4 regions of the Clostridium sardiniense genome follow, and region 3 is predicted to be linked to each of the others. Evidence: riboswitches for the same ligand, from Rfam matches in the RefSeq annotation. Region 3 holds a riboswitch; each other region holds the start of a gene.
What was found. Region 3 has a riboswitch for lysine ahead of K5V21_RS02880 (amino acid permease). Riboswitches for the same ligand answer to the same signal wherever they lie in the genome.
Positions count from the first base shown of each region.

Region 1: another riboswitch for lysine. It lies ahead of lysA (diaminopimelate decarboxylase); the one in region 3 lies ahead of K5V21_RS02880 (amino acid permease).
Region 2: another riboswitch for lysine. It lies ahead of K5V21_RS05665 (APC family permease); the one in region 3 lies ahead of K5V21_RS02880 (amino acid permease).
Region 4: another riboswitch for lysine. It lies ahead of K5V21_RS11125 (Na+/H+ antiporter NhaC family protein); the one in region 3 lies ahead of K5V21_RS02880 (amino acid permease).

Region 1 covers NZ_JAIKTU010000001.1:23,248-31,568, reverse strand. Annotated here, with positions in the region: gene ftsH (ATP-dependent zinc metalloprotease FtsH) at 1-815, opposite strand, end outside; gene lepB (signal peptidase I) at 846-1,391, opposite strand; gene K5V21_RS00165 (DUF3006 domain-containing protein) at 1,469-1,690, opposite strand; gene lepB (signal peptidase I) at 2,314-2,820, opposite strand; gene lysA (diaminopimelate decarboxylase) at 2,853-4,148, opposite strand; lysine riboswitch at 4,298-4,466, opposite strand; gene K5V21_RS00150 (hydrolase) at 4,568-5,248, opposite strand; gene K5V21_RS00145 (DUF1576 domain-containing protein) at 5,413-6,666, shown strand; gene K5V21_RS00140 (hypothetical protein) at 6,656-7,003, shown strand; gene K5V21_RS00135 (hypothetical protein) at 7,122-7,487, opposite strand; gene K5V21_RS00130 (NAD(+) diphosphatase) at 7,651-8,145, opposite strand; gene sfsA (DNA/RNA nuclease SfsA) at 8,220-8,321, opposite strand, start outside.
Region 2 covers NZ_JAIKTU010000004.1:118,310-126,630, reverse strand. Annotated here, with positions in the region: gene K5V21_RS05670 (APC family permease) at 1-987, opposite strand, end outside; lysine riboswitch at 1,396-1,568, shown strand; gene K5V21_RS05665 (APC family permease) at 1,649-2,974, shown strand; gene K5V21_RS05660 (AbgT family transporter) at 3,325-4,863, shown strand; gene K5V21_RS05655 (glycosyltransferase family 2 protein) at 5,041-6,066, shown strand; gene K5V21_RS05650 (threonine/serine exporter family protein) at 6,088-6,570, opposite strand; gene K5V21_RS05645 (threonine/serine exporter family protein) at 6,572-7,336, opposite strand; gene K5V21_RS05640 (serine hydroxymethyltransferase) at 7,534-8,321, shown strand, end outside.
Region 3 covers NZ_JAIKTU010000002.1:231,962-240,282, reverse strand. Annotated here, with positions in the region: gene K5V21_RS02900 (DegV family protein) at 1-543, shown strand, start outside; gene K5V21_RS02895 (putative ABC transporter permease) at 731-1,534, shown strand; gene K5V21_RS02890 (putative ABC transporter permease) at 1,600-2,385, shown strand; gene trmB (tRNA (guanosine(46)-N7)-methyltransferase TrmB) at 2,463-3,116, shown strand; lysine riboswitch at 3,466-3,639, shown strand; gene K5V21_RS02880 (amino acid permease) at 3,745-5,235, shown strand; gene deoD (purine-nucleoside phosphorylase) at 5,368-6,084, shown strand; gene K5V21_RS02870 (thioredoxin family protein) at 6,206-6,685, shown strand; gene K5V21_RS02865 (hypothetical protein) at 6,760-7,329, shown strand; gene K5V21_RS02860 (hypothetical protein) at 7,656-8,123, shown strand; gene K5V21_RS02855 (FUSC family protein) at 8,163-8,321, opposite strand, start outside.
Region 4 covers NZ_JAIKTU010000008.1:133,549-141,869, forward strand. Annotated here, with positions in the region: gene K5V21_RS11105 (hypothetical protein) at 1-291, shown strand, start outside; gene K5V21_RS11110 (dicarboxylate/amino acid:cation symporter) at 405-1,562, opposite strand; gene K5V21_RS11115 (ACT domain-containing protein) at 1,804-2,244, shown strand; gene K5V21_RS11120 (aminopeptidase P family protein) at 2,263-3,513, shown strand; lysine riboswitch at 3,598-3,771, shown strand; gene K5V21_RS11125 (Na+/H+ antiporter NhaC family protein) at 3,891-5,603, shown strand; gene K5V21_RS11130 (Hsp20 family protein) at 5,740-6,294, shown strand; gene K5V21_RS11135 (aminopeptidase P family protein) at 6,396-8,171, shown strand; gene K5V21_RS11140 (FUSC family protein) at 8,225-8,321, opposite strand, start outside.

The DNA of each region.
Region 1 (8,321 bases), on a different contig from region 3:
TTATCTCTACTCTTACCAACGGCATCTATTTCATCTATAAATATGATACAAGGAGCTTTTTCTTGAGCATCTTTAAATAATTCTCTAACTCTTTTTGCACCAGCACCAACAAACATCTCAACAAAGCTTGAACCTGATATTGAGAAGAATGGCACTTTTGCTTCTCCTGCTACTGCCTTTGCAAGTAATGTTTTACCTGTTCCTGGAGGTCCAACTAAAAGGACACCTTTAGGAAGCTTAGCACCTATTTCTGTATATCTTCTTGGATCATTTAAGAAGTCTATAACCTCTTCTAGTGATTCTTTAGCTTCTTCCTGTCCTGCAACATCCTTAAAAGTAACTCCAATTTCATCTTCCATGTAAACTTTGGCGTTATTTTTGCCCATAGACATCATTCCGCCACCCATTTTACCTGCCATCTTTGAGAATAACATTCTCCATACAAAGAACATTAAAAGTATTGGTAATCCGTAAACAAGTAATAAATCAAATACTGGTGATTGTTTAGGATTTTGTCCTGTAACAGTAATATTTGAAGCATTTAACTCTTTAAGTAAATCATCATTTTTTATATTTGCAGTATATAAAGTTTTACCTTTAAATTCATTATCATCCTTTGGTGTTATTATTAGATTCTCATTAGTTATTATAACTTTTGAAATTTGTTTGTCCTTAACCATTTGCTGGAACTCTGTATAACTAATCTCTTTATTCATAGATGTTTCTCTAACATAATTAAAAGACATTATTATAGCTAGAGCTATTATAAAATAAATAATCCCAGCTTTATTTCTTTTTTTATTTTGCTGTTCCATTTAATCCACCTCTTTCTTTAGTATAATTCTCTACTCTAAAAAACCTATGTTATTAAAAGGATAAATCCTTATTTGGGCTTTCCCCTGTATCTTACTTCCATCTATATAAGGATTTTTCCAAAAACGCGAATCATTAGAATTTGCTCTATTATCTCCTAAGAAAAAATACTTACCTTCCGGAACTATATAAGTTCCATATGAATCCATTGGATATTCTACATATGGTTCATCTAACTTTTTCCCATTAACATAGACTGCTGTTCCATCAATTTTGATTGAATCCCCTGGAAGTCCTATAAGTCTTTTTATTACAGTTTCATTAAGCTCATCAGAGTCAAATACAACTATATCACCCCTATGTAACTTTTCTGGATTATAAACCCTAGTTACCAAAAGTCGATCTCCAACCTTTAAAGTTGGTACCATTGAGGAACTTGGGATATATACCTTGAAGATTAAAAAATTATTTATCAATATAGCAAGAACTACTGCTATAAAAACTGGTACAATCCAATCAAAAAAGAAATTCTTCTTCTTTTCTTTAACTTGTTTCTTTCCTCTATCGGATCTTTTCATTGTATAGTCAGTTATCTTTACATCATTTTTTTCTTCTTCTATCTTCTGATCTTGTGATGTATTTGGATCTTCGATCATTATTCCACCCATATTCCTTTCATTAACTCTTTAATATCATTCTTACGTTGCTTGGTCATTTCTTTACTATAATAGTATTTATTTTCTTTTTTATATAATACATCTCCATCTTTTGGTGACATATGGACTTCACTTTCATGAACATTAATCATATCTCCACTTGGAGATTCCAAAATATAATATTCGCCTTCTTTTCTATCCACTATATATGCGTCTTTCATAAATATATTATCGCCCTCTTTAACCTTTCTAAAACTTGATATTATCATTAATTATATCATATTTTTTTGTCAATTTTCTTTCAGGAGATTTAAATTTATTATAAAGTTAGTTAAGCTTTATGTGTCATATGTGTAAATTTAGAAATTATTCTAATATATATTATTTTTAGAATAAACTTATATGAATTTTGTATGAAAATTATACATTTAAGATAATTTATTTTTCATTTTACCCTATTATATATATAATTTCAATATATATATAATATAATATATAATAACCCTTAAAACAGTTAGTTTTATTGTTTGTTATCAATATAAACTTGGTAATAAAAATAATTTTTATAAGTTCAGCAGATATTTATAGTATTGTGTGAAATATATAGGGTATTATGGATATTTGTTTTTATAGTTATCTTAATATTATTTATAGGTTTAAATTATGCTGATTAAATTTAAGATATGATAATACATAGATTAAAGTTTTTAATCTTCAATATATCTCTAGAACACTCTACTTTTAACTTATTTATGATTCTGTCCAAATTTAATAATCCAAATCAATAAATAAAAGAGAAGACTATATAATCTCCTCTTTTATTTAGATATAAATTCTAAATATACTACTTTATACTTCCAAAATTCTTAATAGGATATACCCTTATTTGAACTTTTCCTTTTATATCATTTTCATCAATATATGGCTCTTTCCACTCTCTTGAATCTCCAGAATTTGCCCTATTATCCCCTAAGAAAAAGTATTTACCTTCTGGAACTTTAAATTTTCCAAAGTATTTATCTGGATATTTTACATAGTCTTCTTTAATCTCATCTCCATTAATATATAATTTTTCACCTTGAATATCTATCTCATCTCCTGGAACTCCTATAAGTCTTTTTACCATAACTTGATTCTTCTCATTATTTTTAAAGACTATAATATCTCCTCTTTTTAGATTTTCAAAATTATATACCCTAGTTACTAAGAATTTATCTCCTATATTTATAGTAGGTTCCATAGAACCTGTAGGAACATCTACTTTAAATATTAAGAATTTGTTTATCATTATAGCCAGTAAAACAGCCACAATTATAGGAGGTAACCACTCTCTTATAAATTTATTATCCATACTTCCCCTCTTTATACCCTTTAGTTAATTTTTTATATTACTTCATTCTTTATTATATCCTCATAGCTCTCTCTTTTACATATAACTCTTGCTTCTCCATCTTTAACCATAACAACTGCTGGTTTTGGTATTTTATTATAGTTGTTAGACATTGAATATCCATAAGCTCCTGTTGACATCATTGCTAATAAGTCACCACTTAAAACTGATGGTATCTTTATAGCATTTAATAATATATCTCCTGATTCACAACATTTTCCTGATATTGTTACCTTTTCTTTTGAATCATATATAACTCTATTTGCAACAATACATTCATATCTTGCTTTATAAAGCGCTGGTCTAATATTATCTGTCATACCTCCATCCACTGATACATACTTTCTTATTGATGGAATATTCTTTATTGATCCTATTGTATATAATGTAGTTCCTGCATTCCCTGCAATTGAACGCCCTGGTTCAATTACAAGTGTTGGAGATTCTAAATTAATTTCCTTACATACTGCATCAACTTTATCTAATATAGCACCGCAATATTCATTTGTTTCTCTAGGCTTATCTTCCTTGCTATAGTAAATTCCAAATCCACCACCTAAATCTAACTCTCCAATTAAATATCCTGTTTCATCTTGTATTCTCTTAATTAAATTAAGCATTATTTCAGCAGCATCTTCATATGGCGTTAGCTCAAATATCTGAGATCCTATATGACAATGTAACCCACATAGATTTACATTTTCTAGTTTTATCGCTCTTTTTATTGCATTTATTATATTATCTCCAACTGGTGCAAACCCAAATTTTGAATCTATCTGACCAGTTTTAATATACTCATGAGTATGTGCTTCTATCCCTGGAGTTATTCTAAGATAAATATTTTGTGATCTCCCATAATTCTTTGCCATTTGATTTAGTTGTTCTATTTCAAATAAATTATCAACTACGAATGTTCCCACTCCTAATTGTACACCCATTTCAATTTCTTCTAATGTTTTATTATTTCCATGAAATAATACTCTATCTAACGGAAAATTTGCTTTGTATGCAGTATAAAGTTCTCCCCCTGATACTACATCCAAACAAAGTCCTTCTTCTTCAATTAATTTACACATTGCAAGAGTTAAGAAAGCCTTGCCTGCATATGCTACTTTATTTCCTCTTTCTTTACATTTAAAAGAAGTAATATACTTCTTACAATTATCTCTTAACAATTGTTCATCCATAACATATAGAGGTGTTCCAAACTCCTCTACTAATTTTGTTGTTTTTACGCCTCCAATTACCAATGTATTCTCTTCTGTTTTCATATTACCAAATAGTTTCATAATGATTCCTCCACTCTATTTAAGTAAAACAAAACGCCACAGATTAAACTGTGACGGGTAATAGCGTGTGGTTATAAGGTCTATTATTACGTATAAGAATATTACTTACTGCTAAGATGCAATAGGTGAAATAATCATTGTAACTTTTTAATCCTTGTAGCTCTCCACGATATGTGACAGTGATGCATATATTATATACACCCCCAGCATAATTACCTTTGCTAATAATTACACTTCGGCCAATCTTCCTTTCATCTTTTATCATAGTCTGCAAAACTCCTAAAGATTACTCTTAATCTTGGCACCTCTACCCTAGGTTTGTCTTCAATTTTATATTATATTTTATACAACTTGTACTAATTATGATACCATATTTTTATTAATTTACAATACTTTTTTGAAACTTTTTCTAATTTTTTCTATAATTTTCTTTCTCTGTAAACATCCATTAAATCCCCCATTATTTCCGCTGATGATGGTGGTGTATAACTTATTGCATTTGCGCCTGCTTCTATTGTCTCTTGAATACTTTCTTGTGTTGGCCCACCTGTTGCTATTATAGGTATTAATGGATATTCTTCTCTTATCCTTCTTATTATTTTAGGTGTATCTTTTCCACCTGATACATTTAATATAGTTGCTCCTGCATTTAATCTTTCTTCTATATCTGTATCTTCTGAAACAACAGTTACAACTACCGGTATATCTATTGTCTTTCTTATTCTCTTCACTATGCTATTTGAAGTTGGAGCATTTACAACTATTCCTATTGCTCCTTTAAATTCTGCATCTAATGCTAAGTTTACAACCCTTCTACCTTGAGTTATTCCCCCACCAACTCCACAAAATACGGGAACATCCGCAGCTGTTATTATGGCTTCAGTGATTTTAGGCTGGGGGGTAAAAGGATATACTGCCATTATTGCGTCTGCATTTGTATTCTTTATCATTGCAACATCTGTGGAAAACATTATAGACTTAACTCTCTTCCCAAATATTTTTATTCCACTACACTTCCTTATAATTGCTGGTGCTTCAATTATATGATTTCTCAAAGTCCCTAAAATCTCAGGTACATACCTTTCATTATCCTTATTCATTATTATCCCTCCAAAATTATGTATTAACTTTACACTATATTATATATCCAACTTTCCTTTGTGGAAATATTATATAGTAATATTTTAATTATTTTTCTAGCTAATATGACTAGTTTTGTAATATAATATTTACAAATAATAGAATAAAACGAGGTGAAAAGACTGTGATTGGAAAGAAAAAACTCTTCTTACCATATAAAATTTTATTGGTTATTTATTTATTTTTTATAGTTACAGCCTTTATTATTAATTCACCCCATGAGATCTTTAATGGTTTGAAGAAAATTCTCTTAACCCCTGACATATTAATTACTGATTATGTAGAGATTGGTGGCATAGGAGCTACCTTAGTTAATGCAGCACTAACTAGTATAATAAGCATCTTTATATTAGTTCTTGTAGGTATAAAACCAAATGGTTCAACAATAATGGCTTTATGGCTTATGACTGGCTTTTCTTTCTTTGGAAAAAATATTTTAAACATATGGCCTGTTATGTTTGGTGTTTATCTTTTTGCAAGATATCAAAAACAACCACTACTTAATTACACATTAGTTATGCTATTATCCACAACCCTTGCACCAACAGTTAGTCAGCTTAGCTTTACTTCAGATAACCCAATCTTAGGATTATTTTTTGGTTCAATTATTGGTGTTTTTATAGGATTTGTTTTAACTCCTATAGCAACACACTGTATATCTTCCCATGCTGGATATAATTTATACAATATAGGTTTTGCATGTGGACTACTGGCAACTCTATTAATGTCTTTATTTAGATCAATAGGCATTGACTTTAAGACTCAATTAATTTGGAATAAAGGTAATAATGAATTCTTTCTTGTATTTATGATAATAATATGCCTTTATTTAATTGGTATTGGCCTTTATTATGGAAGAAATACAAAAAATAATTTAAAAAGGATAAGTAAACAATCTGGTAAACTTGTGTCAGACTTTTACCTACTTTTTGGAGAGACCGCTTATATTAATATGGGAATAGTAGGTCTATTTGCTACATTCTATTTACTACTTATAGGTGGAGATCTAAATGGTCCAACCCTTGGAGGAATATTTACCATAATAGGTTTTGGATGCTTTGGTAAACATATAAGAAACATAATACCTGTTATGATTGGTGCAACTCTTGGAGGGTTTATAAGTATCTATTCCATATCTGACCCTGGAATATTACTTGCAATACTTTTTAGTACCTGTTTAGCTCCTATAGGCGGTAAATTTGGCTGGAAGATTGGTATAATTTCAGGAATACTTCATGTAGCATTAGTTACAAATGTGGGGTACTTACATGGTGGTCTAAATCTTTATAATAATGGTTTAGCCGGTGGATTTGTAGCTATGATTTTAATACCTATTATTACTACATTTAAAAGAGAGGTTCGTAAGGATGAAATTTAAAATTGAAAAAAATCTTAGGATAATAAATGAATTAATGTCCTTTTGCTATCACTTTTTAGCAGAAGACATAACTGTTAATGTAAAAAATATAGATAATACATCTAATATAACTATAGATGCTATTATTGATAATTTCCCTAAAGATGATTATGATAACTTAGTTCAAACATTGAACATCCCTCGTCAGCATGAAGTTGAACAGTATTACTGGCACCTTGGTGGCGAAAGTGAATTTGATTGTGAACTTTCTCTTGTAGGTATGATGGTTGATAGCGCAAATATTAATTATGAAAGTAATGTACTTCATATAGAACTTCAAAGAATAGAATCACATTAATATATTTCTATAACACTTATTTCAAAAAGAATAAAACACTATTGTAATATTACAATAGTGTTTTTTATCTATATATTTTATACACATATATCTTCCTATCTATTTAGGTTTTGTCATTTTAAGTGAAGCTCTTTCTCTGCTTGAATGTACAAGCTAATACAATAATAGAAAATATAGTATTTCCTATAAATGGTTGGCTATTATAATTGCTAATACCATTTAAGCTTGCGAATAAAAATAATATTGAGTATATAACCATCATCCAGTATCCCCATATCTTCATCTTTAAATATCCATAAGCCATTATAGCCGTAACTAATATAAGGGCTACTTTAAATATACCCTCTGGTATATATTGCATTCCAAACCTAATATTGAAATTGATTTCCTGTTTAACTCCAAATGTTAAAACCAAAATTATTGCTCCAAAGATATAAAAATATCCTATTAACTTTATAACTATTGATTTATTATTCTCCACCATTCTATCACGCCCCTTTTACCTAATTATACCATATAGGGCATTTATAACATATTTCAATACACTCTTTACAAAAAAATAAGTAATACTATACTTATCTAAATTTATGAAACATAAATTTATAAATTAATATATAATACTACTTATCTTTTATCTCTAATAATTATTATTTTTCTCTAATATCAATAATCTTCTTAACAACTTTTGTTCCTATTTTATCTTCTTGCATTTGTGCTAAAGCATCATCTATTTTAACCCAGCCAATGCCTTCAACTTCATCAGATTTTTTTATTTCACCTGATTTATATTCAGCCATAAAAGTTATCATTAAAAGCTCTTTACCTTCCACAAAATCAGATCCTAAATATTTTATATTTTTAGTCTCTATTCCAGTCTCTTCAAGTACTTCTCTATAAGCTGTATCTTCTGCATATTCATCCTGATCTACATATCCAGATATTAACACCTTAGAATTCTTATATATATAACTTTGTTTTAATAAAAGAATTTCATCACCTTTAACTACTCCAACAACAATACATGGTCTTGGAGTATCAAAATACAATGTATTATCAACTGGGCAATACGGAACTTCACCCTCATCCCAACAATTAAACATTTCTAATTCTCTTCCACACTTTGGACAAAATTTATATTTCATACACTTTCTCCCTCTTATAAAACATCAATTACCTCTATTATAAAGTACCCTCTTATCTTTTAGAAGTATGTTTTCTAAAAATTAACTTTAACCTCTTTATTTAAAGTTATACCTTCCTTATCTACAATGCACTCATATACAAATATATCAACACCATTATCACGTGCTTCTCTAAG
Region 2 (8,321 bases), on a different contig from region 3:
CCTTGAAACTATTGATAATAATAATGGTAGTCCTGAAAAGGCAGTATTTGCAGCCATAAGTAATATTATTGCAGTTGTAAACTGTATTATATAGTAAAATATATTATGACCAAATATTTGAATAGCTATTTGTGATATCTGTGTTTGTTCAGGATTTGGTATAGCATAATATATTGTTGATAGGTAGGATAATCCACCTAAAATTAAAAATACTAAAAGCCCTAATAAATAAAGTACATGCTTTGCATGTTTTTGTGAAGGCGCTTTAAATGCTGGAACAGCATTACTTACGGCTTCAATACCAGTAAGGGCAGTGCATCCAGAAGCAAAGGCCTTTAAAAATATTAAAATTGTTAAATTCTTTGAAAAGCTTGGCAAGCTATATAGTGGTTTAGGAGTAAATCCTAAAACATGTACTTTATATATACCTACAACAATCATAAAAAGTATTGCTATTGCAAAAAGATATGTAGGTACACCAAAAAGCTTTGATGCTTCTCGTATCCCTCTTAAATTACCTATAGTTAAAAAAAGTATAAGTCCTAGTGTTATTAACACTCTATAGTTATAAAGTGAGGGAAAAGCTGATGTTATAGCATCCGTACTTGCAGTACCACTAACGGCTACAGTTAAAATATAGTCGACTATTAATGCTGATGCTGCAAGTAAACTAGTCTTTGTACCAAAGTTATCTTTGGCAACCATATAAGCACCGCCACCAGCAGGGTAGCAATCAATAACTTGCTTATATGAGCAAATTAAAAAGAACATTAATAGTATTATGGCAATTGTAACAAATAGCATATATTTAAAGGCTAATAAGCCCGTTACTGGCAATAATACTCCAAGTATTGCACCTCCAGCATATGCTACAGATGATATTGCATCACTTGATAATATAGGCAATCCCCATAATGTATTAAATGTCTGATTTTTTAAATCTTTTGTCATTAATGGTTTCCCAATTAAAATTTGTGAAATATTCATAAGTACACCTCTAAAAAACAATTTGTTACGATTATAAGTGCTATTATTGAACTAGCTATTAACATTCGCTACCCCTACATTAAATAAGTGTGAAATTTTTAAAAATAAAATCCAGTTTAAAATAAATAGAATTATATATTCAATTTATAAAGTTAAAGAAAAAATCATAAGAGATAATTAATTTATTATATATTGAAATAAAATTATAGAATTGGAAAATAATAAAAATAAACAAAGTATCAAGGAAATGTAAGTTGAATTATGGAATATATTAATTTGATCATTAGGAATTTATAAATTAATGAAAACTTTTAGAATATGATAACTACAGGGATTTGATAGACTTAAAAATTATTTGACATTTTCTGAAATTTTGTCTAAAATTACAATGTCATAATATAATGAATCGGGTAAGATAGAGGTCGCAATAATAATAAGTAATATTAATGAGGAAAGCACTTTGAGTTAATATAAAAGGTATTGTTGCCGAAGTATATAATTAATGCTTTGAGATTATATACTGGGTTTACATAGAATATGTGTAAAACTGCCATAAGAAATTGTGGTGAGCTATCTTTGCGTTTGTAGTGAATATATACAAGCTCAAAGACAGTAGCTCTTTTGGGCTTATTTTTTTACTCTAAAATTGGGAGGGGACAAATTGGAAGAAAGAAACTTAAAAAAAGAGATTAGTCTATTTATGGCCACCATGCTTGTTTGTGGTAATATGATTGGATCTGGTGTATTCATGCTTCCTGCAACATTAGCACAACTTTCAGGACCACTTGCAACAATAATTGCTTGGATTATAACATCAGCTGGATCAATATTAATAGCGATATCTTTTGCAAATCTTGGATCAAAGTATCCAACGACAGGTGGAGCATATCAATATACAAAAATAGCATTTGGAGAATTTACAGGATTTTTAAGTGCATGGCTTTATTGGAATGGTTCATGGATTGGAAATGCAGCTATAATTGTAGCACTTTCAAGCTATAGTTCAGCAGTTATTCCAGCACTACGGGACCCATTTATTTCAATAATATATACAAGTGCTATTTTATGGTTTTTTACTATAATAAATATTATTGGGGTTAAAAAGGCTGGAAAACTTCAAACTATAGCAACTGTATTTAAAATTGCATTCTTTGCTATATTTATAATAGTAGCTTTCCTAAACTTTGATGTAGCAAATATTATGCCTTTAATTCCAGATGGAAAAGGATTTTCAACAATTTCACTTGCGGCAACATCAACACTTTGGGCTTTTGTAGGACTTGAAAGTGCAACTGTTACTGCTGGAGAAATAGAGAATCCAGAGCAAAATGTTAAGAAAAGTACAATTTATGGAATGATAATAGCAGCTGTAATTTATATGTTAATTAGTGTAGCGAGCATGGGTGCTATGCCAAACGGAGAACTTGCAAATAGCCAAGCGCCTCTTACTGATATATTAAGCAAGATTTTAGGTAGTTCAATTGGTAAACCAATTACAATTGCAGTAGTTATATGTATACTTGGAACAACTATAGGATGGCTTCTTTCAACTGCACGTGTTGCTTTTGCAGCTGGAGAAGATGGAGTATTCCCTAAATTTTTTGGAAAACTTCATCCTAAATATGGTACTCCTGCAAATGCTTTAATAGTGGGATCAATATTAGTAAATATATTATTAATTATGAATTTCCAAAAGAGCATGGTTTCAGCATTTACATTTATAACTATACTTGCAACACTTTCGTTTTTACCAATATATCTTTTAACATCAGCAGCAGAAATAATGTTAATGTTTAAAGGTGCAAAAGAATTTAACTTTAAGATTTTCATAACAAAAGCTATAGTTCCAATTTTAGCTTTTATATATTCAATATGGACAATATATGGATCAGGTGCAGAAACTGTAATGTGGGGCTTTATATTAATGCTTATAGGGGTTCCATTTTATATATATAATTATCATAAAAATAAAATTAATAACAATTAAGATATTATTTTTAAGAAATTATAAATACCTTTTTATTCTAAAAAGAATAAAGAGGTATTTTTTTTATGAAAAATATGTCCGCCATATAGATACAAAAAATAAAGAATGTGCGAAAAATAGATATGTAACAAAATAAGTCTGATAATGAATTGATAATAAAGTTGAAGTAATTTTAATAAAATGTTAATTAATCGAGGAAAAATATTGAATTTACGAAGAAAGTCATAAAGAAGAGGTAAAAAATACTTTAAATTTCAAATATAGAAATAAAGATGATATAATTAAAAAGAAATTATGAATAAATTAATAATAATATGTCTAAATAATAAACAAGGAAAAGGGGTTTAGAAATGAAAGAAGGGAAAAAACAAAAAGGGTCTTTTATTGAAAAGGTTGGGAAAAAGATACCAGATCCAGTAATAATATTCATGGTATTATATGCAATAGTAATTACTGCAACTATATTCATGGGTGGAATAAAATTTGAAACTTTAGGTGCAGATGGTGGAACAGTTGCTTATGAAATAAAAAATATGTTCCAAGCAGAAAATTTTAGATGGATATTTGATAATGCACTTTTAAATAACTGGCTTGCTTATGGTGGCGGAGTTTTAGGAACAATACTTATTGTAATGCTTGGAGTTGGACTTGCAGAAGAGTCAGGATTATTAACTACATTAATTAAGAAAATAGGACTTAAAGTATCAGATAAATTTTTACCTGTAGTTTTAGTTTTCTTAGGAATAATGAGTAGTATTGCAACAGATGCTGGATACATAATATTAATACCACTTGCTGGACTATTATATGTTGGATTAAAGAAAAATCCATTGATAGGTATGGCAGCTGCTTTTGCTGGGGTATCAGCTGGATTTAGTGCTAACTTAATACCTGGAACTCCAATTGATGTTATAGTTGGTAATAATGCTAAGATATTTGCAGAGGGACAAGGTGTTCCATTTTTATCACAAAGTGGACAAGCATTAAATCCTGCTACAATGCATTATATATTTATAGTAGCATCAACTGTTTTGTTATCAATGGTTGGATACTTTATTACTGCTAAATTCATAAAACCGAGATTAGAAAAAGAAACGTATGTTGTTCCAGAAGATATGGACTTATCAGATTTCTCAGTTAAGGTTGAAGAAAACAAAGGATTAAAATTTGCAGGATTTGGTTTTTTAATAGGATTAGTTTTAGTTGCAATTCTTTACTTTGGGCCATTAGCACCTTTTATAGGAGAAGATGGAGCAAAAGTTAATCCGTTTATGGATAATGTTATATTAATAATTACATTCTTATTCTTTATGCCAGGATTATTCTATGGTAGAAAGGTAGGCAAGTTTAATAATGCTATGGACATAGTAAGAGCTATGTCAAAGCAAATGGGTGGAATGGGATATGTTTTAGTCTTAACATTCTTCTCATATAATTTCTTAGCACTACTTAGTTATTCAAATATTGGAACTTATATAACATATTTAGGAGCATCATTCCTTCAAGGACTTGGTATAGATAAATATCCAATAGTTCTTTTAATAGGATTTATTATAATAACTTCAATAATAAATCTATTTGTTGGTGGACTAACATCAAAGTGGATGTTACTTGGACCTATATTTATTCCAATGTTATATCAAGTTAACAATAATTTAACTCCAGAGTTTGTATCAGCTGCATATAGATTAGCAGATTCATCGACAAATGTTATTTCTCCACTTATGTCATATGCTGGAATAATACTTGTATTTATGAGAAAGTATAAGCCGGAATATACATTAGGAGATATGATCAGATTAATGTTCCCATATTCAGTTGGATTCTTAATATGTTGGACAATTCTATTAATTGGATTCTTTGCATTTGGAATTCCATTAGGGTTTTAGCTAAAAAAGACTTCAGTTTATTTAAACTGAAGTCTTTTTTACTGAATATTATTTTTTATAATCATAAAATAATTTAACATAAATTACCATGGCAATTAATATCTTTATAATATATGAGTAATATTACATAACTTTTTTAGATGTAATACAAAATTAAAGATTGAGAGGGGTTTTATTATGGAAAAGGCTTTAATTAGTCTTTGTATGATATGTAAAGATGAGGAAAAAACAATAGGAAATGCATTAGAAAGTGTTAAAGATATGGTTGATGAGATAATAGTTGTAGATACAGGATCCACTGATAGAAGTATGGACATTGTAAAATCATATGGAGGAAAAGTATATAAAGAAAAATGGATAGATGATTTTTCCTATGCTCGAAATATATCTATAGAAAAAGCTAAGGGAGAATGGATTTTAGTATTAGATTGTGATGAGATAATAAATGATGAAGGGAAAAGAAGAATTTTTAATTATATAAAAGATAATAAAAAAGATAAGGGAATAAGTCTTAGAGTAGTCTCATTCATAGATGGAAAAAGAAGATCCATAGATAATTCTATAAGACTTTTTAGAAATGATAGTGCCGTAAGATTTAAAGGGAAAATACAAGAGACTGTTAAAGATAGTATTATAAAAAAATATGGTGAGGATGCCTTATCATTTAGTGATACTCAAATTTTTCATTATGGAAATGATAAGAATTTAGTAGATGTTGATAATAAGAGTAAAAGGAATATTTTAATACTTGAAAATTATGAAGATGAAAAAAAAGATATATATTACTTTTTTAGACTGGGCAATGAATTTGGAAAGATTGGAAATTTCAAGAATGCTTTAGAAAACTATGATGAAGCTATAACAAAAATTAAAGAAGAAAAAAATAAAGATATAGTAGAGTTGATACCAAGACTTATAATAAATAGAAGCAAAGCTCTTCATCAACTAAAAATGTATAAGGAGGAAGAAGGATTTTTAAAAACTTATACTAAAAAATATGATGATTTTAGAGATCTATATTTTATGGAGTGTCTTCTGAGAATTGAACTTTGTGAGTTTGGTAAAGCTAAAAAAGCATTAGATAATTATGTTAATACAAGAATTAATATAAAATATCCATCAAGTGAATTTGATGAAATTATTGATATAGATGAGCTAAGTGAAAAATTATGTAGTATTGATATGATTTTAATTGATGATTAGAATAAATAAAAGATTGAGAAATTATTTCTCAATCTTTTTAATTTTTTGAAACTTTTTAAGCGTTACTTTACTTTTAAGTTTTACTTTATAGTATTGTCTAGTTATAGTTGACACAAATATAACCCCAAGTGCTAAGGCTCCTGCACTAGCTAAGGTATTAATTCCAAGTTCAAGGGATTGCATAACATCTCCAGTAACAGCTTGATACATAGTATAATACATTCCAGAACCAGGAACTAAAGGAATTAGTGCACAGGCAACTAAAGTAGTAACTGGGGTCTTTAATTTTCTTGCAAGTATTTCAGAATAAGTACTAAAAACTACTGCAGATAAGAAAAAGTTTGTTGTAGTTGAAAAATGAACTTCAAGTCCTAAGGCATAAACAAACCAGCTTATACCTCCACCGATTGCTGCAAAAAATAAGTTTCTTCCATGGATATTAAAAATTATTCCAAATCCTAAAGTCGCTATAAATGCATATATGGTTTGTAGGGCAATAGTCATATTAAACACCTCCTAAAACCTTAAGCCAGAAGCTTATGACACTACCTGTACCTACAGCTATTGCAATTGCAACTATAAAAGCTTCACTAGCCTTTATAATTCCACCTAAGTAATCGCCAGCTATAGTATCACGTATAGCATTTGTAATTGCAAGACCAGGAACCAAAATCATTATAGCTCCGATTATAGTTTCATCTATATTCCTTATTAAACCTAGATTTAAAAATAATATTGCAAATGCAGCAGATACTCCAGCGCAAATAGTGTTTATAAAGAATTCATTTAACGACATTTTTGTAAATAATGAGGCTAGATATTTTATAAAGCCACCTATAAAAAAGGCTGCAAGTAAATCCCTAAAGTTTCCCCCAAAAAGTATTGAAAAAAATCCAGCAGCGAGTCCTGAAAACATTAGTGTAACAGGCATAGAATATCTTGCTGTATTATTTATATCATTAAGTTCTTTATCTATTGACTCAAGTGATGGTTTAAAAGCAGCTATCCTTCTTGATAAATCATTTATTCTTTCAATCTTATGTAAGTCAATTCCTCTTAGATTTACTCTTTTAACTATAGAGTAAGTTTGATCGTTATAGCTTAGAGATACCATAATTCCAGTTGGAGTAACAAAGCTATTTGCTTCATCAATTTCATATGCTTCACATATTCTACATATAGTTTCCTCAACTCTGTATATTTCTGCTCCACTTTGAAGCATTATAATACCTGCATATGTGGATAAATGAAGTAATTTATTTACATCCAAAATATCACCACCTCAAAATCAATTACCAAGAGTATTATATCATATATTAAAGAGATTATAATGTTAAAAGAAGTAAAATTATATGAATGGAATATATAAATATGAGAAATAATATTTAGGAAATTTAAGAAAAAAGATTGAAAAATATTGGTTAAGAACTTATAATTTTTATAATTAAAAGAAATTGGGGTGGAAATATGAATTTTGAAAAAATATCAAAAAAAGACGAAGAAATTTATAATTTAATTGAGAAGGAAGTTGAAAGACAAGAAGAGGGGATAGAACTAATTGCATCAGAAAATTTTGCAAGTGAATCAGTTATGGAAGCTATGGGATCATACTTAACAAATAAGTACGCAGAAGGTTATCCAAATAAAAGATATTATGGTGGATGTTATGTAGTTGATGAAATTGAAGAACTTGCAAGAGAAAGAGCAAAAAAATTATTTAATGCAGAGCATGCAAACGTTCAGCCTCATGCCGGATCACAAGCAAATATGGCTGTATACTTTACTGTATTAAATCCAGGAGATACTGTACTTGGAATGGATTTAAGCCATGGAGGACATTTAACTCATGGTTCACCAGTAAATTTCTCAGGTAAATTATTTAACTTTGTTTCATATGGAGTAGATAAAGACACTGAGGTTATAGATTATGATAATGTAAGAAAACTTGCTTTAGAGCATAAGCCTAAAATGATAGTTGCAGGTGCTAGTGCTTATTCAAGAGCGATAGATTTTAAAAGATTTAGAGAGATATGTGATGAAGTAGGAGCTTACTTTATGGTTGACATGGCTCATATTGCAGGTCTTGTTGCAGCAGGGATACACATGTCACCTGTTCCTTATGCTGATTTTGTAACATCAACAACGCATAAGACTTTAAGAGGACCTAGAGGAGGACTAATTCTTTGCAAAGAAAAGTATGCAAAAGATATTGATAAAAATATATTCCCAGGAATGCAAGGTGGCCCATTAATGCA
Region 3 (8,321 bases):
ATATGTGAAGCTCATCACGAATTGAACTTTCACTTTTTTGATACAAGAACATTAGGGTATCCTCAAGGAGTAATTGCTATAGAGACTGCAAAACTCATAAAAGAGGACAAACCTTTAGAAGAAATATTAAAGTCGCTTGAAGATATAAGAAAGCGTACTCACGGATATATAACTTTTGCAACTTTAGAGTATTTAAAAAAAGGTGGCAGAATAGGAAAAGTAGCTGGAACTATTGGTGAAATGTTACATTTAAAGCCAATAGTATCATCAAATGATGAGGGCGAACTATATAATTACATGAAAGCTAGAGGTAGAAAAAAAGCTATTTCAAAGATGAAAGAAATATTAGATGAATATCTAGCTAAAGGTAAATGTAGAGTGTGGATATTATCAGGTGATGCTGATGATGAAGCAAAGACCTTTTATGATTCAGTAAAAGATATGCCAAATATAACGGAAATATCATTAGAAGAAATTGGTGCTGCAATGGGGATTCATACAGGCCCAGGAGCACTTGGTATGGCTATACTTGAAGAAAGATAGAAAAAGGAGTATATAATATACTCCTTTTAATTTTTTTATACTTTCTTTAGATTTCTTAAATTTTCCTTTATTTTTGCTTCATTGTTTGAATTTGAGTACTAAAAAGTGTATTATAAAGAGAGTTCAAATTAAAGAAAATTTAACATAATTAACAATAAAACAAAAAAGGAGATTAGGAGATAGAGGTATGGCGTATTTAATTTTATATTTCACAGTTTATAGTGTCTTAGGGTGGATATGTGAATGTATATATTGCGCAGCTATAGATAAGGTATGGGTAAATAGAGGATTTTTAAATGGTCCTGTATGCCCAGTATATGGATTTGGTGCAATGTTAGTAATATGGTTATTAGATAGATTTAAAGGAAATATGTTATTGCTTTTTGTAATGGCAGTAATTATAACTACAGCAATAGAATATATTACTGCTGTTATATTAGAAAATGCATTTGACCTGAAATGGTGGGATTATTCAAACTATAAATTAAATTATAAGGGTCGTATTTGTGTATTAAATTCAGTTATATTTGGATTTTTATCATTATTTTTAATTAAAATTCTTAATCCATTTGTTATAGAGAAAATTTCATTAATACCAGATAAATATGTATTTATATCTGCTGCAATCATAATTATTATATTTATTGTAGATATAATTGCTACAGTTACTTCATTAGTTGATATGAATGAGATGCTTAGAAAAATTACACAAATTAATGTGGAATTAAAAAGTTTAGGGATTTCAATGGATAAATTTAATGATATTGAATTTAATAAAGTTTTTAATAAGCTTAAGATGACAGAAGATATTAAGAATTTCAAATTTAAATTTGAAGATACTTATAATAATTTCAAGAAAATGCAACTTAAATCAAGTATACAAAATAGATTAATGAGAGCATTCCCAGATATGAGATCCAACATATATGGGGAACAATTTAAAAAATTAAAAGATAGTATAGCTGACTATTGGAATAGAAAACAAAATTAACAGAATCATTAAACATAAATCATCTTCATAGGTATATAATTATATATAATGGAGGTGTTTTTATTTTGAGAGAAATTGTAATATATTTTACAATCTATAGTTTTTTAGGGTGGGTTGCTGAAACAATTTATTGTTTTATAATAGATAAGAAATTTACATATAGAGGCTTTTTATATGGTCCAGTTTGTCCTATATATGGATTTGGAGGAGTTATAGTAATTAAATTTCTTCATGGAATAGGTAATAGTCCAATTAAAGTATTTTTAGGAGGAATGATATTAGCATCTGTATTAGAATATATAACCTCTTATGTTCTTGAAAAATTATTTCATATGAAGTGGTGGGATTATTCTACTTATAAATTCAATATAAATGGTAGGGTTTGCCTAAAAAATTCTATATTCTTTGGAGTATTAGCTCTTTTTATAGTAGAAATCTTAGAACCTATGCTTAGAGATTCTGTAAGTAGTATACCATCAAGTATAATATATCCATTGTCAACTATTATAATTATAATATTTATTATAGATTTAACATTTACGGTAGCACACTTAATTCACTTAAAGGAGCATTTGGATAGACTTAAAAATATTAAGGGTGACTTAAAGGATCTAAATATAGAGTTTAAGCAATTTACAGAAGCTGAATTTGAAAAGATTAAGATGGAGATTGCTACTAGAAAAAATAGTGGACAAAATATAGATATGTTAAATAAGGTTATGATAAAATTAGATTCACTTAAAAATGAAGCAAAACAAAATAGAAGAGTTTTAAAAGCTTTCCCACATGCAAAGTACAATAAAGAACATATTCACTTTAAAGAACTTAAAAATCTTATAGATAATAAGTAATTTTAATTTCTATTGTTAATAATATTTAAAATATGTATAATAGGAATGATAATTATAAAAATGGAGTGAACATAAAGATGAGAATGAGAAGAAAGCCTTGGGCAAGACCAGAGTTAGAAGCATGTGACTTTTTCATAGTAGATCCAAAAGAATTAAAAGGAAAATGGAATAATTCTTATAAAAAGGAACAACCTATTTATTTAGAACTTGGATGCGGAAAAGGTACATTTATGGCAGTACATGCATCACACAATAAGAATATTAATTATATAGCTATAGATATAAAAGATGAAGTTTTAGTATTAGCAAAAAGAAATATAGAAAAAGCCTTTGAAGAGCTAGGAGAAAGTTTAGATAATGTTAAACTTATGGCACAGGAAATTTTATTAATTGATGAAATACTTGGAGAAGAAGATAGTATAGAAAGAATATATATTAATTTCTGCAATCCATGGCCAAAGGAGAGACATAAAAAGAGAAGGCTTACTCATACTAGACAATTAGAAAATTATAAAAAATTCCTTACAAGTAACGGTGAGATATGGTTTAAAACAGATGATGATGAGTTATTTGAAGAATCTTTAGAGTATTTTAAAGAGAGTGGATTAAATATAAAATATATAACATATGATCTTCACAATAGTGATTTTGAGGGAAATGTTAAAACAGAGCATGAAGAAATGTTTACTGCACAAGGAATAAAAACTAAGTTTTTAATAGCTACAAGATAAGAAAAAAACTACCTTAATTAAGGTAGTTTTTTTATATAATTACTAAATATTATAGCGATGAGCTTAAAAATAAAAGAGGGTTTTAGGAAAATAGAGGGACAAATAACATTTATTGTGGGTATATATGAATAATGAATGAACAAAGCTGAATTAAATAGTATCCATATAAAATATAATCTATAAATATATTTTAAAGTAAGTAAAATAGAGAGGATCATTCATTTATAATTAAGAAAAATAATAGTATGACATAAATTTATAATGTAAACAAAGTGAAAATAGGACAATAATAGTATTGAGTTTTAAAAAAAATTAGAACATAATTAAAAAAGAAAATAAAATGAATAATAATTGAGGTAGAGGTGCAAATTTAAATAGTACTATTAATGAGGTAAGCACAATGAATTAATAGGAAAGGTAAATTTGCCGAAGTATTCAACTGATGCTTTAAGGTTGTATTGCTGGTCTAATACATAATATGTACTAGATTGTCACAAATATTTTGTGGAGAGCTATCATTCAAAGGTCCTAATTAGTTTATATACGTATATTAATACGATTGACTTATTACCCTGAGTGATATTTTCCTCAGGGTTTTATTTTCGTTATAAACTAAGGAGGAATTTAAATGAGTGAAACAGAGAATGGTGAGTTAAAAAGAAGTCTTAAGGCAAGGCATTTAAATATGATTGCACTTGGTGGATCTATAGGTACAGGAATATTTCTTGCTATGGGAGATAGTATTCATGTAGCAGGGATTGGAGGATCTATAGTCGCATATGGAATAATTGGAATAATGGTATACTTCTTAATTACTAGTCTTGGAGAAATGGCAACGTATATGCCGATATCAGGTTCTTTTGGTGCATATGCATCTAAATTTATTGATCCAGCATTAGGATTTGCCCTTGGATGGAATTATTGGTATAACTGGGCAATAACAATTGCAACAGAGATGGTTGCGGGATCTCTTGTTATGAAATATTGGTTTCCGAATGTTCCAGGTATAATCTGGAGTAGTATTTTCTTAGTAGTAATAGTTGGATTAAACCTTTTATCTTCAAAGGCCTATGGAGAGTCTGAGTTTTGGTTTGCAGGAATTAAAGTTGTTACGGTTATTGTATTTATAGTTGTTGGAGTACTTATGATATTTGGTATTATGAATGGGGATACAGTTGGATTTAAGAATATATATGCAAATGGGGGGCCTTTTGTTGGAGGTTTTAAATCAATCTTTTCAATATTCTTAATTGCAGGATTCTCATTCCAAGGTACAGAACTTATTGGTATTGCTGCTGGAGAGTCAGAAAACCCAGAAAAGACAATTCCAAAAGCAGTACATACAATTTTTTGGAGAATACTTATATTTTATATAGGAACAATACTTGTTATTGGATTAATAATACCATCAGCACAAGCTGGAGTTAGCACAAGTCCATTTACTATGGTATTTGAAAAAGCAGGTATTGCAGGTGCAGCATCTCTTATGAATGCAGTTATATTAACATCAGTTTTATCAGCAGGTAACTCAGGAATGTATGCATCAAGTAGAATGTTATATGCTATGGCAAAGAGCGGAATGGCACCAAAGGTATTTTCAAAATTAAATAAAAGAGGTGTACCTACAAATGCTATAATATTAACTACAATTATTGCATCAGCTTGTTTCCTTACAGGACTTTATGCAGAAAGTACAGTCTATGTTTGGCTTGTGGCAGCATCAGGACTTGCAGGATTTATAGCTTGGCTTGGAATTGCAGCTTGTCACTATAGATTTAGAAAAGCTTATATATATCAAGGTAAAGATTTAAGTAATTTACCATACAAAGCTAAAATGTTTCCTATAGGTCCTATAATAGCACTATTACTTTGTGCTGTAGTTATTGTAGGTCAAGGCTTTTCTTATATTAAACCAGAAGGGATAGACTGGATGGGTATAATTTCATCTTATATAGGAATACCGCTATTTATAATTTTATGGGCTTGTTATAAGATAAAACATAAATCAAAAATAGTTAAGTTACAGGATGTAGATTTAGAGGTAGATACGCTGAAAAGAGATGTAACTAAAGAAGTTTGCGAAGAAAATGTGACTCAAAATATCTTAGAAGAAAATTAATATATTTTATATAAATAAATGAATCTCTCACTAAAATTTAGTGAGAGATTCATTATGAAATATCAGAAAAGGTTTTCAAATTATTATAAATGTGCTATAATAACAACAGAAAATCAAAGGAGGAATTGTTTTATGACACAATTAGTACCAACACCACATAATAACGCTAAATTAGGAGATATAGCAGAAACAGTGCTTCTACCAGGGGATCCATTAAGAGCTAAATATATAGCAGAAACTTTCTTAGAGAACCCTGTTCAATATAATACTGTAAGAGGAATGTATGGATATACAGGAACTTACAAAGGAAAGAGAATATCAGTGCAAGGAACTGGAATGGGAATTCCATCAATAGGAATATATACTTATGAATTAATACATTTTTATGGAGTTAAAAATCTTATAAGAATAGGTTCAGCAGGAGCTATTCAAGAAGATTTAAAATTACATGACGTTGTAATAGGAATGGGATCATGTACAGATTCAAACTTTGCAAGTCAGTTTAATTTACCAGGAACATTTGCACCAACTGCAAGTTATGAATTATTAGAAAAGGCAGTTAATTCAGCTAGAGATTTAAATGTAAATGTTAAAGTAGGAAATATATTATCAAGTGATGTATTCTACGGAGAAGAAGGATTAGATGGATTAAAGAAGTGGCAAAAGATGGGAGTGCTTGCTGTGGAAATGGAATCAGCAGGACTTTATATGAATGCTGCTAGAGCTGGTGTAAACGCTTTATGTATATTGACAATATCAGATTGTCCATTTACTGGTGAAGTAACAACAGCAGAAGAAAGACAACTTGCATTTACTAATATGATGAAAGTTGCATTAGAATTAGCATAGTATTTTATAAAGCTTGTATCAATTTTGATACAAGTTTTTTTGTATATAAAAATAAAAATTGTTGAAACTTAATATTGTGAGTGATATTCTTATTAATAATAAATTACAGGGTGGTGTTTATATGAACTTTAATGACGGAGTGGATTATAATAAATTTTTAGAAGAGGCAACTTCAGATCAAATGGAGATGATTAAAAAACAAGCAGGAGTTTCTAAAATTTGTGATTATGGGTTAGATAAACTAAAGAAAATAGATAAAGAAATTAAAGTTGCAGTATTTTCAGAAACTAGATGTGGAGATGCAGCAACTGCAATACCTATATTATTAGGACTTAAAGAATTAAATAAAAACATAAATATTAAATTCTTTAAGACTGAGAATTATAAAGAATTTTTAGAAAATAATTTAGGAGAGAGTAGAATACCAACTATATTAAAAGTTGATGATGAATTTAATATAATAGATAAGTATATAGAGTTTCCAAAATGTGTAAAAGATAGATTGGCAAATGAAGAAAAAGAAGATGTAGTTAGAGAATTTAGAAGCGGAAAGTATTCAGAAGAAATTCAAAAATCACTTATTCAATTAATATTAAAGTAACTAAAAGAAATGTAGCAAAAACAATTAACCCCCAATATATTATAGAGAGAATTAATATATAAAGGATAATATATATGAATGGTATGAATCCATTACTAAACATGCTATTTGGAGGCATGGGAAATCCAATGGGTGGAATGGGAAATCCAATGGGAGGCATGGGAAATCCAATGGGAGGACTTATGAATATGCTACTTGGTGGAATGAATCCAATGGGAGGTATGGGAAATCCAATGGGCGGTATGGGAAATAACATGCCACCTCAAATGAATAATATGCAAGGATCAAATATGCAAGGACAAAATCCATTAATGAATATGATGATGAATATGATGGGAAATATGAACGGTATGGGTAATCAGAATACTATGAATAATATGAATAGAAATATGAATCAAAACAATGGAAATCATAGATCAAATCATAGAAATTCAAATAGTAGGAATTCAAATAATATGAATAATAATAACATGAATCCAAATAACATGAACCCAAATAATATGAATTTAAACAATATTAATCCTAATAATATAAATCAAGAAGACATGAAGAGGATTATGGAGATGTTTATGCAAAATATGAATAATTCATCAAATGATAATGGGTATAGTAATGAAAAATCTCATAGGAAGCATAGAAGATAGTAGGAAAAAGAACCATTTTAACTATAGATAGTTAAAATGGTTCTTTTCGTATAAAATAATAGAGAAATATGGATAAGTTTTTAGACATAGTCTTTAAAGTATACAGTACATTTAAATAGTTAATTATTTGTAGTAAAAATACCTTGTATTGTTACACACTTAATATATCATTAATCTCAAATGTGATTAAAATCACATTTTTGTATTCTTAAAAGAGTAAAATTAAGAATATAGAAGGTAGATAGACACTAAAGGTTGAGGCTAGAGGGTAGGATCTAGATTGAATCATTAGTATTTATCTTAATAATTATTAGGAGGAATACAAAATGGTAGTAGAAGAAGTTAGTGAATTAGAAATTGAAAAGATTTTATCAGGAGAAGATGATGAAAATATCAAAGAATTTAAAGACTTTTTAAGAAGCTTTGGGATAGAGGATACATTTCAAGATATAACAGCAAAACATCTTAAAAAGAGATTAGAAGTATTACTTGCAATAGCAGAAGAGGGAAAAGATCCTAAGCTTACAAGCAAGAAGAAAGAATTAAAGAGAGTTTTAGACAATCTAAAGGGAGTTAAAGATAAGAGAGCTGAAATGAAAGCTTTAAGAGAAATATATGCAGAGTTCCAAGATTGTGATTTAGAAACTAAGGAGCTTGATAAAAAGTTAAAACATTCATTAAAAGAAGTTAAAAAGTATGAACACTTCAAAAAACATGAAGAAAGAATTGCACAAAAATGGATTAGAGAATTAGATAAAAAAGGTAATAAGATAGAAACAGAAGATGTCATCTAATCTTTAGTTTTACATTATTATATACACCTGAAGGGAGCATCAATTTTGATGCCCCTTTTTCAAAATAAGTTCATTATATCCGATATTTATAAATGTTTTATTGGTTTCTTCAATTATTAAATTTACACGGTTATCTTTAAATTCTAAGTTTCTCATATATAATTTATCAGAAGAAAGAGTAGATAATATTATTAAATC
Region 4 (8,321 bases), on a different contig from region 3:
TATAGAGGAGAAGAGACAGAATACTCTTTTAAGGTAAAATTAGATGAAGAGAGATTTAAAGGAGATAACTATGGGTATAAGGTATTTATAGATAATAAGCTTGTAAAGATAGATGGAAAGTGGGGCAAGATATTTAAAAGAAATAAAGATGTATTACAAGATACATTTAAATTTAATCTCCCAAAAGAGAGAGGACAATACGATTTATATATAGTAAGGACTATAAATCCAATTAGTAATGTTAATCCACATGAAGAAATAATTTTTAAGTCAAAAATTATTGTTAACTAGATGTAATAATAAAGCTTTATTTTTCATAAATTATATTAACTTATAAAGAAATACAAAAATATATATTAATATAGAAAAACAGTATCAATATTAAATATTGATACTGTTTTACTCTACTTAAATTTAAATCTATCGACTATTAGTGCAATTGCATTATCTCCTGATACATTACAAGCAGTTCCGAAGCTATCTTGTGTTATATATAGTGCTATCATTAAAGCAAGCTGTGCTTCACTAAAACCTAAATTAGCTTGAAGCACTCCAAGTGCTGCCATAACTGCACCTCCAGGAACACCAGGGGCAGCAACCATAGTTATACCAAGCATTGCTATAAATCCAGCAAATTGAGGAAAAGTAAAATTCATACCGTTTAGAAGCATTACTGCTATTGAACAGCAAGTAAGAGTTATAGTACTACCTGATAAGTGAATAGTTGCACAAAGTGGAACAACAAATTCTCTAACACCTTTTGATACACCATTTTTTTCAGCAACATCAAGATTCACAGGTATAGTTGCAGCTGATGATTGAGTACCAAGAGCAGTTAAATAACCAGCAACCTGATTTTTTAGGAGAACAAAAATGTTCTTTTTACTAGCAGCACCAGCTATTAAAAATTGGAATAGTATTATACAGAATTGAATAGCTAGTATAATTAAAAATACCTTCCAAAATACAGAGAAGATAGTTTGAACTTCGCCTGTATATGTCATATTTGCAAATATCCCTAAGATATGTAATGGGATTAATGGAATAATAATTACTTTAATAACTTTTTGAACTATTTCTTGAAATTCTAAAGCCATATTATAAAGAGTACGACCTTTTTTTAATGATGATATACCAAGCCCTAAAAGAAAAGCTAAAAGTAAAGCTGTCATAACAGGCATTATAGGTGGCATATCAACTATAAATAGAGATGGTAGAAGTCCTTTTTCTGGATTACTTGCACTAAAAGATTCAGCCGCAGTAATAAACTTTGGAAAAATATTTGAAGAAACAAAAAAAGCAAAGAATCCTGATAAAAGAGTTGATCCATAAGCTAATAATGTTGTAAATCCAAGCATTTTACCAGCAGAGCCACCAAGGTCTGCGATACCACAAACCACAAATCCTAATATGATAAGTGGAATTATAAATCCAAGAAAATTACCGAATAAGGAATTAAAAGTAGCTAATACTCTTATAAATCCTTCGGGCATAAAGTTTCCAATTAATAAACCTAATATAATTGCTATTATAAGCTTAGGAATTAAACCTAATTTTTTCATATGTATTCCTCCTATGGACAAGTGTATTTTATATGATATTATAAGAATATAGAAAAGATGTCTATTTATTTAACATAAAAGTATAATATAAGGAGGAAATAAGAATAAAAAGAAGAATAACAATAATTATATGTATATTAGGAGATAATATGCCTATAAATTAGAGTAATAAGCATAAATTAAATTATACTAAAAAACAGATTGTGGGATTTGTTTTTAAAAGTACAGGGGGACGATATATATGTCAGAAGAAAAATTCTACATAGTTAATGAGAATGTATTACCAAACGTATTTTATAAGGTTATTGAAGTAAAAGAATTATTACACACAGGAAAGGTCAAGGATATTTCAGAAGGGGTAAAGAAGGTTGGTATAAGTAGAAGTACTTATTATAAATATAAAGATGCCGTTTACCCAATGGCTGAAGGAGTTAATAGCAAAAAAATAACAATTGTACTATTGCTTTCTCATGAATCAGGAGTATTATCAAAGGTATTAGACTTTATTGCAACTAGAAAACTAAATATATTAACAATAAATCAAGATATACCAATAAACATGACAGCTAATGTTACTATAACTCTAGATGTTTCTAAGATAAAAGGCGATGTTAAAAGGTTTTTATATAAAATGAGTGAAATAGATGGAGTAATAAAGGTTAGGGTATTAGCTGTTGAATAAACATTTGGAGGGATCAATATGAAAAACGAAGTATTTGAATTAAATAGGAAAAGGTTAGCAGAAAAGCTAGAGGATAATGATTTAGTAATTCTTTTTGCTGGTAATGCACCAAAGAAAACAGCAGATGAAAAATATGATTTTACACCAAATAGAAATTTTTATTACTTAACAGGAATAGATGAAGAAGATCATATACTTGTCATGGAAAAGAGTAATGGAAGTATAACTGCAAAGATGTTTATAAAGGAAATTGATGAAGAAAAAGAAAAATGGCTAGGCAAAACTATAAGAAAAGAAGAAGTATATGAAATAAATAAGATTGAAGAAGTTTTATACTTAGGAGAGTTTAAGGGTTATTTGAATAAAATTTTAAATGAGAGTGTAGAAAAAACTATATACTTAGACTTAGAAAGAGATGGTTTTAATAGCCTTCCTTCAGTAAGCAATACTTTCTGCAATGAATTAAAGAATAGATATTCACAAGTAACTATAAAAAATATATTTCCTATATTAGCTCCTTTAAGATTAGTAAAGAGTCCTGGAGAAGTAATAGAAATGCAAAAAGCTATTGATATAACAATTAAAGGCGTTAAATCAATAATGAGAAATATAAAACCAGGTATGAAAGAATATGAGCTTGAAGCGTACTTTGAATTTGAATGTAAGAGAAGGGGAGTGCGTGATTATGCATTTAAGACTATTGCAGCAGCAGGTAAAAATGCCACAATTCTTCATTATGTAGATAATGATTCAGAGGCTAAGGATGGAGATTTAATATTATTTGATTTAGGAGCACAAGTTAATTATTATAATGGGGATATTTCAAGAACCTTCCCTGTAAACGGAAAATTTACAGCTAGACAAAAGGAAGTATATGAGGCTGTTTTAAGAGTTAATGAAAGAGTAATAGATGAATTAAAATCAGGTGTGAACTTCTTAGATATTAATAAGAAGTCAAGGGATTGGATTGCTGAAGAATGCATAAAACTTGGTCTTATAGAGGATAGGAAAGATGTATCAAAATACTACTGGCATAGTATAGGTCATAGTCTTGGACTAGATACTCATGATGTTGAAAATCCAGGAAGAAATACTACTCTAGAAGCAGGTATGGTATATACAGTAGAACCTGGAATATATATAGCTGAAGAAGGAATAGGAGTAAGAATAGAAGATGATGTATTAATAACAGATGGTGGACACGAGGTTCTTACTAGAGATATGATTAAGAGTGTAGAAGATATAGAAGCATTCATGAGCAGATGTTAATAAAATAAAGATAAAGTATTAATAAATTATTGACAATAATTTGAAAATAATGTATAATAGCATTAATTTAATAAGTGAATAATGAGAAGAGGTAGAGGCGCGATATTTAAGAGTACTATCATTGAGGTAAGCACTTAGAGATGATAGAAAAGGAGATGTCGCCGAAGGATATAGCTAATGCTTTAATGCTATAATCCTGGGCTTATGTAGAATATGCATAAGACTGTCACAATTATATTGTGGTGAGCTATCATTCAACGGATTTTTACGTATATAGTAGAACCTTGAGTGTTATCTCAAGGTTCTTTTTTGCATTAAAGAGCAATAAATGATGGGCCTCTAATATTCACAAAAATTATTTTGAGGGGGATTCAATCATGAAAAAAAGAAGTTATTTAGTATTTTTATTAACATTCATCTTAATGATGAGTATGTCAACAGTTGCTTTTGCAGCAGAGGTTGATCCTGGAACTATAAATGCAGATAAATTTGGTATCTGGACGATAATTCCACCATTAGTTGCAATTGTATTAGCATTTATAACTAAAAATGTTGTTATTTCGTTATTCGTTGGGGCATTAGCGGGGTGCTTTATGCTTCAAATAGTAGATAATAATGCATTTACGTCATTAATTCAAGCATTTCTAGACTTTATCCAAAGGGTTCTAAATTCACTTGCAGATCCTTGGAATGCTGGAATTATACTTCAAGTATTAGCTATAGGTGGTGTTATAAATCTAGTTTCTAAGATGGGTGGGGCAAGAGCCATAGCAGAGGCATTAGCTAAGAGAGCTAAGACGCCAAGAAGCGCTCAAATGACAACTTGGTTCTTAGGATTATTAGTATTTTTTGATGATTATGCAAATTCACTAATTGTTGGACCTATAATGAAACCTGTCGCAGATAAATTAAAAGTCTCAAGAGAGAGACTAGCTTTTATAATAGATGCTACAGCAGCTCCAATTGCTGGACTTGCTATTATATCAACGTGGATTGGGCTTGAAGTTGGACTTATAAATGATTCATTTACTCAAATAGGAGTAGAGGTAGATGCTTTTGGAGTGTTTTTAGACACTATACCATTTAGATTTTATAATATATTAATACTTGCTTTTGTTGTAATTACAACACTTATGCTTAGAGATTTTGGACCTATGAGAAAAGCAGAGATTAGAGCAAGAAAAGGAATTAAAGATAAAAAAGCAGAGCTTGAAAGCATAACTGTAAATGAAGAGATGGAAGTTAAAGCAGGGGTAAAGCTAAGTGTATGGAATGCAATAATTCCAATTGGAACATTAATAATTTCAGCGCTTGTAAGCTTTTACTATAGTGGATATTCATCAATAATGGCAGGAAATGATGTAGCTCTTCAAGGAGTACTTACTAATTCACCATTTTCATTCCAAGCTATTCAGCAAGCATTTAGTGCAGCAGATGCATCAACAGCACTTTTCCAATCAGCAGTATTTGCATCAATAGTTGCTATATTAATGGCTGTTTGCAAAAAGATATTTACAATTTCAGAAGCCATAGATGTATGGATTGATGGAATGAAAGGTCTTATAATCACTGGTGTAATACTTTTACTTGCTTGGTCATTAAGTTCAGTAATAAAAGATTTAGGCACAGCTAAATACTTAGTTACATTACTTTCAGATTCAATACCAGTTTTCTTACTTCCAAGTATTATATTTATTCTAGGTGCAGTAATATCATTTGCAACTGGAACTGCGTATGGAACAATGGGAATACTTATGCCACTTGCAATACCTCTTGCACATTCAATATCACCAGAAATGGGGTATATCGTAATAAGTACAAGTGCTGTACTTACTGGAGCGATCTTTGGAGATCATTGCTCACCTATATCAGATACAACCATTTTATCATCCATGGGAGCGGGATGTGATCACATAGAACACGTTAAGACACAAATGTGGTATGCATTATTTGTTGGAGGAGCGACGATTTTACTTGGGTACATTCCAGCAGGATTAAATATACCAGTGTATATTATCTTACCAGTTGCTATATTAGTACTTACAGTGGCAGTAAGGTTTATAGGAAAACCTGTTGATAATGTAGAATAAAATTATTTTTAATAATATAGAATCCCACGGAAGTAAAGCCTGTGGGATTTATTTATAATTTATAAATTATTTGTGTCATCATATGTGTAAATATAATAACTTATATAGAGGAAAAATTTATATTAGGAGACGTATAATGAATAGAAATATTATGAATGGTGGGAATGACCTGACTAATATATTTACTCAAACATTTAATGCGGTTATAAACAATACTGATTTAATTGATGGAATAGTTAATAGCTTATTTAATTCGAATTTTTTGGAAGAGGTTAATGAGACTTTTAGTGAAGGATTCAATGGAGGTTATAATAATGGGGATAGTATAATAAAAGTTAATATAAGAGACGAAAACGATAAATACTTAATAGAAGGAGAATTTCCAGGAATAGATAGACAAGATATAAAAATAGATTATAAAGATAACTATATATATTTAAATGTTAAAAGAAAACAAGTATTTTCTAACGGATGTAATATGGCCATGATGGTAATGCAATTTGGAGATGAATTTAGTAGAGAATTCTTTGTACCTAATGCTGATGCTACAAAGCTTAGAGCTTCATACAAGAATTATAGATTAAGGCTAGAACTTCCTAAGTATAGGAAAGAAATAGTGGGAAATAAGAATGATAACTTAACAGAGAATGAAGATAATATTATTGATGTTGTTGATTACGAAGAAGAATAAATCTGAGATGCTTTGCATTCTCAGATTTTTTTGTTTTGGATAAGCTTGATATAAAAGTATGTATATGGGAAAATATAGTATAAGAAAAAGGGGGCAATATTATGGATATATTAAAGAGAATAGAGTCATTAAGAAGTCTAATGAAAAAAAGAGGAATAGACTATTATATTATTCCAAGTGGTGATGCTCATCAAAGTGAATATGTATGTGAGCACTATAGAGGAAGGGAATATATGTCAGGGTTTACAGGGTCAGCAGGTACTTTATTAGTGGGGCTAGATAAAGCTATACTTTGGACTGATGGAAGATATTTTATTCAGGCTGAAAAAGAACTTAAAGGTTCTAATATAGAATTATTTAAAATGAGAATACCTGGATGGCCAAGTTTACAAGAATGGCTTATGGATAATATGAATTCTGATGAAGTGCTAGCTTTTGATGGAAAGGTGTTCTCAGTAACTGACTATAAGCAATTTAAAAATATAGAACATAAAAAATCAATAAAGATAGAGAGTGATTATGATTTATTAAATGATGTATGGATAGATAGACCTAAGCTACCTATGGAGAAGATATTTATACATGATATTAAGTACTGTGGGAAGAGTACAAAAGAGAAGGTTAGCGAAGTTAGAGAGAAGATGAAAAGCTTAGGAGTGTCAAATTATATAATAGCTTCATTAGATGATATAGCATGGGTTTATAATATTAGAGGAAATGATGTCGAATGTAATCCAGTTGTAATAGGCTATGCATTAATTAAGGAAGATGAAGCGATTCTTTATGTTGATAATTCTAAAGTGTTAGATGATGTAAGAAATAAGCTTAATGAAGAAGGCGTAATATTAAAAGAATATGATGATATAAAAGGGGATGTTAATGATATTAAAGGAAGTGTATTAATAGATCCAAATAAGATAAGTTCATTTATATATACTAATGTAAATGAAAATGTAGATATAATTGAAGGATTAAATATAACAACATCACTAAAGTCTATAAAAAATGATATTGAAATAGAGAATCTAAAAAGATGTCAAATAAGAGATGGTATAGCAATGGTTAGATTCACTAAATGGCTTAAAGAAAATATAGGTAAAATTGAAATAAGTGAGATATCAGCTTCTGATAAATTACAGGAGTTTAGGGCTTTAGGAGAATTATTTAAAGGAATAAGCTTTAACACAATTGCAGGACATAAAGATCATGGTGCAATGATGCATTATTTTGCAACAGAAAAGACTAATTATAAGTTAGAAGAAAAAGGATTTTTACTAGTAGATTCAGGTGGTCAATATTTAGATGGAACTACTGATATAACAAGAACCTTTGTACTTGGAAGGCTTACAGAGGAAGAAAAGAGAGATTTTACATTAGTTTTAAAAGCTCACATAAGTTTAATGAATACAAAATTCTTAAAGGGAACAACTGGATCAAACCTTGATATTAAAGCTAGGGGACCATTATGGGATGAAGGTATAGATTATAAATGCGGAACTGGCCATGGTGTAGGTTTTTTCTTAAATGTACATGAAGGCCCACAAAGTATAAGCCCAGTTCCAAATAAAGTTTCATTAGAGCCAGGAATGATTTTAACAAATGAGCCAGGAATTTATAGGGAAGGAAAACATGGTATAAGAACTGAAAATACTATGCTTGTAGTTAAAGATACATCATCAAAAGAATTTGGTGAATTCTATAAATTTGAAGTAATATCACTATGTCCAATAGATATACAGGGAATAGATATTAAATTACTAGATAATAAAGAAAAGGAATGGATAAATAATTATCATAAATGGGTGTATGATACACTTTCAGTTTATTTAAGTGATGATGAAAGAAAATTCTTAAAAAAAGAAACCAAAAGCATATAATAAAAAACCCGATTAAATAAATCAATTATTTAACCGGGCTTTTTTCTATATTTTTACTCTTTTTCTTCTGGTGGATTAAAATATTTATTAATTAAAATCGCTACTATAATTCCTATAGCAGTATCGACACTTCTACCAATTGCGTAAGCA